2 regions of the Streptomyces sp. NBC_00019 genome follow, and region 2 is predicted to be linked to the other one. Evidence: predicted binding sites of a transcription regulator. Region 2 holds the regulator's gene; the other holds the start of a gene.
What was found. The regulator HspR, encoded in region 2, represses chaperone genes until heat shock. The targets are predictions, from matches to a motif close to TTGAGNNNNNNNNNCTCAA.
Positions count from the first base shown of each region.

Region 1 (4,491 bases), 2.9 Mb from region 2:
TGGTCCGCTTCAAGGAGGTCTACCGCGCCGCCGGACTGGAGTTCACCGGCGAGGAGCTGCCCGACTTCCTGCCCGCGGTCCTCGAGTTCGCGGCCCGCACCGGCAGCACCGACCTGCTCACCGAACACCGGGACGGCCTGGAGCAGCTGCGCTCCCGGCTCACCGGCTTCGGGACACCGTACGCGTCCGTCCTGGATGCCGTATGCGCCACACTGCCGAACGCACACACCGGGGTGCGCTCATGACCACACTCCTCTGGGGCGTCCTGCCGTACGTCGTCTTCGCCCTGCTCGTCGCCGGTCTGATCTGGCGCCACCGCTACGACAAGTTCGGCTGGACGACCCGCTCCTCGCAGATCTACGAGTCGAAGCTGCTGAACATCGCCTCGCCGGCCTTCCATTACGGCATTCTCTTCGTGCTGGCCGGGCACATCGTGGGCCTGTTCGTCCCGATGTCGTGGACGGACGACCTCGGGGTCGGCGAGCACACGTACCACCTGCTCTCGCTCTACGGCGGCACGGCGGCCGGGCTGCTCGCGGTCGGCGGGATCCTGTTGCTCGTATACCGCCGACGGACGAAGGCACCCGTCTTCCGGGCGACGACCGCCAACGACAAGCTCATGTACCTGGTGCTGCTCGGCGCGATCGCGATGGGCATGATCGCCAAACTCACCCACGCCTCCGGCGACGGCTACAACTACCGCGAGTCCATCGGCCCCTGGGCACGCAGTCTGTTCACCCTCCAGCCGGACATCGACCGGATGGAGGGTGTGCCGGTGCTGTACCGGATCCACGCGGTCATCGGAATGGCGCTGATCGCGTTCGTGCCGTACAGCCGGCTGGTGCACATGTTCAGCGCGCCGGTGCAGTACCTGTTCCGCCCGTATGTCGTGTACCGCAGCCGCGACCCCGAGCAGTTGGGGCCGCGGCCGGAGCGGCGGGGCTGGGAGAAGACGGGCTCGTAGAGCGTCAGCCGCCGTCGACGTGGCCGGCCGGGGCGGCGCCGCCGTCGTAGTGGCCGTCCGTGCTGTTGTCGTGGTGGCCGGCCGCGTCCACGGACCAGTCCCGGTTGTCCGGCGTGTCCACGCCTCCGGTCACGCCGACGGCCGCGGCCCCCGCCAGCAGCGAACCGGCCGCCAGAGCCGCTAACCGTGCGCGCCGTGTCCTGTTGTCACCCATGCTCGTGTCCCTCCGTGAAGTCCGGTACGGCCGGCCTCTCAGGCTGCCCCGCCCTTGGGGTCCTTGTCGTCGTCGACGATCTCCGCGTCGACCACGCCTTCCTCCTCGGGAGACGCGGGTTGCTGGTCGGTGGGTTCCGACTGGGCCTGGGCGTACATCGCCTGGCCCATCTTCTGGCTGACGGTGGCGAGTTTCTCGACGCCGGTGCGCAGCGCGTTCGTCTCCGCGTTCTGCTCCAGGAGCGCCTTGAGCTCCGAGATCGCCGACTCCACCTCGGACCTGGTGTCGGCGGGGACGCGTTCCTCGTTGTCACGGATGAACTTCTCGGTCTGGTAGACGAGTTGCTCGGCGTGGTTGCGGGTCTCGGCCGCCTCCCGGCGGTTGCGGTCCTCCTCGGCGTACTGCTCGGCCTCCCGCATCATGCGGTCGATGTCGTCCTTGGGGAGCGCGGAGCCGCCCGTCACCGTCATCTTCTGCTCGCGACCGGTCGCCAGGTCCTTGGCGGAGACGTGCATGATCCCGTTGGCGTCGATGTCGAACGCGACCTCGATCTGCGGGACGCCGCGTGGTGCGGGCGGCAGTCCGGTCAGGTCGAAGACGCCCAGCTTCTTGTTGTACGCGGCGATCTCCCGCTCGCCCTGATACACCTGGATGCCCACCGAGGGCTGGTTGTCGGTCGCCGTCGTGAAGATCTCCGAACGGCGGGTCGGGATCGTGGTGTTGCGCTCGATGAGCTTGGTCATGATGCCGCCCTTGGTCTCGATGCCCAGGGACAGCGGGGTGACGTCGAGCAGCAGGACGTCCTTCACATCGCCGCGGATCACGCCGGCCTGGAGGGCCGCGCCGACGGCGACGACCTCGTCCGGGTTGACGCCCTTGTGCGGGTCCTTGCCGGTGAGTTCCTTGACGAGGTCGGTGACGGCGGGCATCCGGGTCGAGCCGCCGACGAGGATGACGTGGTCGACCGCGGCGAGCTTGATGCCGGCGTCCTTGACGGCCTGGTGGAAGGGGGTCGTGCAGCGGTCGAGGAGGTCGGCGGTCAGCTCCTGGAACTGGGCGCGCGTCATCTTCTCGTCGAGGTGCAGGGGGCCCTCGGCGGAGGCGGTGATGTAGGGGAGGTTGATCGTCGTCTCCGACGAGCTCGACAGCTCGATCTTGGCTTTCTCGGCTCCCTCGCGCAGCCGTTGCAGCGCCATCTTGTCCTTGCCGAGGTCCACGCCGTACTGCCCCTGGAACTTCTTCACCAGGTGCTCCATGACCCGCTGGTCCCAGTCGTCGCCGCCGAGATGGGTGTCTCCGTTGGTCGCCTTGACCTCGATGACGCCGTCGCCGATCTCCAGCAGGGAGACGTCGAAGGTGCCGCCGCCGAGGTCGAAGACGAGGACGGTCTGCTCCTCGCCCCGGTCCAGGCCGTAGGCGAGCGCGGCGGCCGTGGGCTCGTTGATGATCCGCAGCACCTTCAGGCCCGCGATCTCCCCGGCCTCCTTGGTGGCCTGCCGCTGAGCGTCGTCGAAGTAGGCCGGGACGGTGATCACCGCGTCGGTGACGTCCTCGCCGAGATAGGACTCGGCGTCCCGCTTCAGCTTCTGCAGCACCCGCGCGGAGAGCTCCTGCGCCCGGTAGCGGGTGCCGTCGACATCCCCCTGGTCCGGGAAGCGCCAGCTCCCGTCGCCCATGTACCGCTTCACCGAGCGGGCCGTCCGCTCGACGTTCGTCACCGCCTGCCGTTTGGCGACCTCCCCGACGAGCACCTCGCCGTTCTTGGCGAAGGCCACGACCGACGGTGTGGTCCTTGCCCCCTCCGCATTGGCGACGACTGTGGGGTCGCCGCCCTCCAGGACGGCCACCACGGAGTTCGTGGTGCCCAGATCGATCCCGACCGCGCGTCCCATCGCTGTCCCCTTCCGCCAGGGCACTTCCCGGACTCCAGCACAAAACTTGAGTGGGCTGTTGTCAATGCCGCGTACCCATGCCGGGTACCCCGGAAATGGGCGATGCCGCGCCCCTCTCGAAGGGGACGCGGCATCGCGGGACGTACGGGTGTCAGGCGAGCTTCGCCGACAGGGTGATCGGTACGGCCTTGAGGGCCTGGCTGACGGGGCAGTTCACCTTGGCCTGCTCCGCCGCGGCGACGAAGCCGTCCTCGTCGAGGCCGGGCACGGTGCCCTCGACCGTGAGGTGGACGCCGGTGATGCCCTCGCCCGGCTGGAAGGTGACGTCGGCGGAGGTGACGAGCTTGGTGGGCGGGGTGCCGGCCCCCGCGAGGGCGTGCGAGAACGCCATCGAGAAGCAGCTGGAGTGGGCGGCCGCGATCAGCTCCTCGGGGCTGGTCTTGCCGTTGGCCTCCTGGGTGCGGGCAGCCCACGTCACCGGCTGCTCGTCGATGGCGCCGGAGGAGTCGAAGGTGACGACTCCGTTGCCCTCGAGCAGGTTGCCTTCCCAGACGGTGTGTGCGGAGCGCGTGGTAGCCACGGTCAGTCCTTTCGTGTGGTCCCGGTTCCGGGTGATGCACCCCATCCGATCACACTCAGGCGCGGCTCACCCTGAAGACCGGTCCGCGCGGGCTGAAGGGCAGCCGCGCGCCCTCCGGGATCAGATACGCGTGTTCGCGCCGCACCCTCAGGACGTCGCACCAGCCGTCCGTGATCACCAACACGGGCGCGCCGGGCGGGAAGTCGTCGGCGCGGTGCAGCAGGTCGATCCCGGGCTGCAGGACCGTACCGCCACGACCGCGCACCCGCACCCGGCCCGCGATCTCGGTGACCGGCAGATAACCGGCGTCGTACGGGGCCGCGTCACAGAACACGACCCGCGCTGCCGGTACGTCCCGGGCCTCGGCGTACGAGGCGATCGCGCCCAGCGCCTTGCCGAGCAGGGTCCGGTCCATGGACCCGGAGGTGTCCAGGACGACGCCGAAGGTGCAGCGGGCGATCTCCTCGGGCGGGAAGTACCGGCCCGCGCGGGGGATGTCGGGGGTGGACGACTGGCGGCGGGAGGGGCGCGCGTACGTCCGCAGCGGCTCCGGTCGGGGCACGAACTCGTCGAACCAGCGGGCCAGTCGGGCGTCCCACGGCAGCGGCGGGTGGCTGAGCGCGCGGATCTCCTCGACGAGGCCGCCGGGCAGGAACCCGCGGGCCTGCTGCTGATGCAGGTCCAGGCCGTGACCGAGGCCGCGGCGGTAGAACTCGTCGAGGTCGACGTAGTCCCGGGGCGAGCCGAGCGGGCCGCCGAGGACGTCGCCGAGGCCCTTGCCGCGCAGGGTGCCCAGGCGGCGCATCCGGCGCAGGTCGCCGGCGATACGGTCGTAGACCTC
Region 1 covers NZ_CP108302.1:8,502,746-8,507,236, reverse strand. The annotation lists gene narJ (nitrate reductase molybdenum cofactor assembly chaperone) at 1-245, shown strand, start outside; gene narI (respiratory nitrate reductase subunit gamma) at 242-964, shown strand; gene OHU89_RS39415 (hypothetical protein) at 969-1,178, opposite strand; gene dnaK (molecular chaperone DnaK) at 1,217-3,070, opposite strand; gene OHU89_RS39405 (OsmC family protein) at 3,222-3,650, opposite strand; gene OHU89_RS39400 (DUF2201 family putative metallopeptidase) at 3,706-4,491, opposite strand, start outside.
Region 1: a site for HspR is predicted at 3,117-3,135, ahead of dnaK (molecular chaperone DnaK). Genes of this name have one in related genera too.

Region 2 (4,491 bases):
ACCAGAGCTGGAGCGGGGCTCCGGCGTCGGGCCTGCCGAGCGACAACTTCGGCGTCCGCTGGTCCGTCACCCGGGACTTCGGCTCCGGCGGCCCCTTCGCCCTCGCCGCCTCCGGGCTGGACGGCATACGGGTCCACGTCGACGGCGTCCGCAAGATCGACCTCTGGAAGAACGTCTCGTCGACCGTCTCCAGGACCGTCAACGTGACCATCCCCTCCGGCAAGCACACCCTCCGCGTCGACTACGTCAACTGGACCGGCTCCGCCAAGGTCAAGTTCGGCTACACCCCGCGCACCTCCGCCACCGTCGACAAGGTCAAGCCCCTCACCCCGGCCGGGATCTCCGTCTCGTACGACAAGAGCGGCAACAAGGCCAAGGTCGGCTGGGCGAAGAACAAGGAGATGGACCTCGCCGGGTACAAGGTCTACCGGCGGCTCAAGGGCGCCTCCTTCGGCAGCAAGGCGCTCGCCACGACCACCTCCACCTCGTACACGGACACCCCTCCGCCCACCGGTGCGACCTACTACTACGAGGTCCGCGCCTACGACAAGGCGGGCAACGTCTCGACCGGCACCGCCGACCAGGCGGTCACGAGCGTGGACACCACCCCGCCCGCCGCGCCGTTCGTCGAGATGGACGCGTGCCCGGTGGACCAGCCCTACGCGGCCCCGGAGTTGGTCACGACCGCGGAGAACGCGGCCGACATCGCGCTCTACGAGATGCAGCGGCTGAACTCCGCCACCAACACCTGGGCCACCGTGTACACCGGCACCAAGGGCGCGATCTGCGACACCGGTCACGCCGCCGACGGCAGCGAGGTCACCTACCGGGGCCGGGCCCGCGACGCCGTCGGGAACTGGTCCGCGTACTCACCCGCCGCCACCTTCACCACCTCGGACCTGACACCGCCGGCGACCGCGGCCGACGCGCGCGTCGAGTACCGGTCGGGCGTTCCGCACATGCTGTGGTCGGCCGTCGACGGGGCCGCCTCGTACCAGGTCCTGCAGTACGACGCGGCGACCGGCGGCTGGCTCGACGCGCTGCCCGGCGCCACGGGCACCACCCCGACCACCACCACGGCAACCGACGCCGTGCCGCGCCAGCTGCTCGCGGTCGCCGACAGCTACCGGTACGCGGTGCGCTCGGTGGACGCGAAGGGCAATGCGGCCGCCCCGGTGGAGGTCACGCTGACGATGGCGGACCGGCCCGATGCGATCGCGCCGTTCCGCACCACCGCGAGCCGGTTCGACGAGGGGGTGATGATCGAGTGGAGCAGCGCCGACCCGTGGACCTTCGGCGAGGACGATCCGCTGCTCACCTATCGGATCGTCCGCACCGACCAGGCGACCGGCGAGAGCAGCGTGGTGACCGCCTGCAAGCCCAACAGCTCGCAGGACCTGCCGCTGACGGACCCGGAGACGTACTGGACCTGGAACACCGGCGACGCCCCCGACTACGCCGGTGCCCGGCAGATCAACGGCGTCTGCTGGGACGTCTCCGGTGCCTCCGAGACGACGTACGACTACACGGTCATGACGATCGACCCGTACGGTCATGAGTCGCAGCCCGGCCCCGCCGCCACCGGGACCACGCCGGACACCGAGCGCCCGGCACCGGTGCAGAACCTGGCCGCCGAGCAGATCCCGCTCGGTGTACGCCTGACCTGGACGCCGCCGGCCGACGACGACGTCACGGGCTACAAGGTGTGGCAGGGCGTCACGGACCCGGAGACCGGCGAGACGGTATGGGACCAGAACTGCTGGACGGGCGACTCCCTGGCCGAGACCGAGATCCTCTGCCCGACGGTCCCCGACGGCGCCGCGCACACCTACAAGGTGGCCGCCACGGACGGCTCCCCCCTGATCGACTGGTACGCCGGCCCCGAGGCCTTCCACCCCGCCGAGCTCTCCGTCACCCTGCCCGACACCCGGCCGCCGGGCTGGACGGGGACCGGGATCCGTGAGGACCAGTACCCGGAGCTGTACGTCGGCTGCTCCGAGAGCTCCGGCCTCGGCGACTGCGGCCGGTTCGCGAGCTATCGCGTGGAGCGCTGGGACCCGGCCTCGGCCGCCTATGTCACCCTCACCGAGGGCACGATGTACGACGCCGTGTTCCACATGGACAAGACGGTCCACGAGGACACGCTGGGCCTGTACTACTACCGCGTCGTCCGCCTGGACGCCGCCGGCACGGAGGCCGCGTCCACGCCGATGGCGTACGGCATCTGGGACTCCTGGCTCTGAGCCCGCACATGCGAAGGGGCCCGGAGGTTCGTCCTCCGGGCCCCTTCGCATGCACTTGGGTACCTCAGTCCTGCCGCCCCTTGGGACGCCACACCACCAACGCGCTGGTCTGCTGCACTTCCTGATAAGGCACCAGGTCACGGCGGTACGACGCATGCACCGCCGCCTCACGCTGCTGCATCGCCGCGGCGGCGCCGTCGAGGGCGGCCTCCATCTCGGCGACGCGGGACTGCAGCGCGGCGACCTGGTTCTCCAGCTCGATGATGCGCTTGATGCCGGCGAGGTTGATGCCCTCGTCCTGCGACAACGCCTGCACCGCGCGGAGCAGTTCGATGTCACGGGCCGAGTAGCGGCGGCCCCGGCCGGCGGTGCGGTCCGGGGAGACCAGGCCCAGACGGTCGTACTGGCGCAGGGTCTGCGGATGCAGGCCCGAGAGCTGGGCCGCCACCGAGATGACGTAGACCGGGGTCTCCTCGGTCAGTTCATACGGATTGCGTCGACGGCCGTCCATCTCGATCAAGCTCCCTTCGCGGCCTGGAACAGCTCCGCCCGCGGGTCCTCGCCCGCGGTCGCCTCGCGATACGCCTCGAGTGCGTCACGAGCCTTCCCCGTCAGGTCCGTCGGGACACTCACCTCGACGGTGACCAGGAGGTCGCCGCGGGTGCCGTCCTTGCGGACCGCGCCCTTGCCGCGGGCGCGCATGGTGCGACCGTTGGGCGTGCCCGGCGGCAGCTTCAGCGTGACGGCGGGGCCGCCCAGGGTCGGGACCCTCACCTCGCCGCCGAGGGCCGCCTCGGTGAACGTGACCGGGACCGTGACCGTGAGGTTGTCCTCCTTGCGGCCGAAGACCGGGTGCGTGTCGACGTGCACGGTGACATACAGGTCTCCGGCCGGACCGCCGCGCTCGCCCGGTGCGCCCTTGCCGCGCAGCCGGATCCGCTGACTGTCCGTCACCCCGGCGGGGATGCGGACCTGCATGGTCCGGGAGGACTTGGCGCGGCCGCTGCCCTTGCACTCCAGACAGGGGTGCTCGGCCATCAGTCCGCGGCCCTTGCAGTCCGGGCAGGGGTCGGTGAGGGAGAAGCCGCCGCCGGAGCCCCGCGCCACCTGGCCGGTGCCGACGCAGGTCGGGCACACGCGCGGTGTGCCGTTCTTGTCGCCGGTGCCGGAGCAGGCCTTGCACGGGGACTGCGAGGACATCCGCAGCGGCACCGTGGCACCCTCGATGGCCTCGGTGAAGCTCAGGGTGACCTCGGTGTCGATGTCCTGGCCGCGCCGGGGCTGGGTACGGGTCGTGCCCGTACCGCCCCGGTTGAACAGACCCCCGAAGACGTCGCCGATCCCGCCGCCGAAGCCACCGGAACCCCCGGCGCCACCGCCCTGCGCGCCGCCTCCGAAGAGGTCGCCCAGGTCGAAGTTGAAGGAGCCGCCGCCCGCGCCCGGCCCCGGGCGGAAGCCGCCGTTGCCGAAGAGGGCGCGGGCCTCGTCGTACTCCTTGCGCTTCTTGGGGTCACCGAGGACGTCGTTCGCCTCGGAGATCTCCTTGAAGCGCTCCTCGGCCTTGACGTTGCCCTTGTTGGCGTCCGGGTGGAACTCGCGGGCGAGCTTCCGGTACGCCTTCTTGATCTCGGCCTCGGTGGCGTCCTTGGGGACGCCGAGGACCTTGTAGAAGTCCTTCTCGATGAAGTCCTTGGTGCTCATCCTCGACGCGCCCCCTTCCTGGCGTCCCGCTCAGTGGTGACCTCAGCCCTCCTCAGGGCCGTTGTCCTTGTCGTCGTCGGCCGTGGAGTCCTCCTCGGCCTTGACCGTCTGCGCGCCCGGCTGCGGTTCGGCGACGGCCACCCGCGCGGGGCGGATGGTGCGCTCGCCGATGCGATACCCGGGCTGCAGGATCGCCACGCACGTCGTCTCGGTGACGTCCGGCGCGTAGCTGTGCATCAGGGCTTCGTGGATGGTCGGGTCGAAGGGCTCGCCCTCCTTGCCGAACTGCTGCAGACCCATCTTCGCCGCGACGGTCTCCAGCGACTCCCCGACGGACTTGAATCCGCCGACGAACTCGCCGTGGTCCCGCGCGCGGCCGATGTCGTCGAGCACGGGCAGGAGTTCGGTCAGGAGGTTCGCGACGGCGATCTCCTTGACCGTGATCCGGTCCCGCTCCACGCGGCGGCGGTAGTTCTGGAACTCGGCCTGGAGCCGCTGGAGGTCCGCGGTGCGCTCTTCGAGCGCCTTGCGGGCCTGGTCCAGCTGG
Region 2 covers NZ_CP108302.1:5,625,771-5,630,261, reverse strand. The annotation lists gene OHU89_RS26535 (PA14 domain-containing protein) at 1-2,243, shown strand, start outside; gene OHU89_RS26530 (heat shock protein transcriptional repressor HspR) at 2,308-2,754, opposite strand; gene dnaJ (molecular chaperone DnaJ) at 2,760-3,944, opposite strand; gene grpE (nucleotide exchange factor GrpE) at 3,987-4,491, opposite strand, start outside.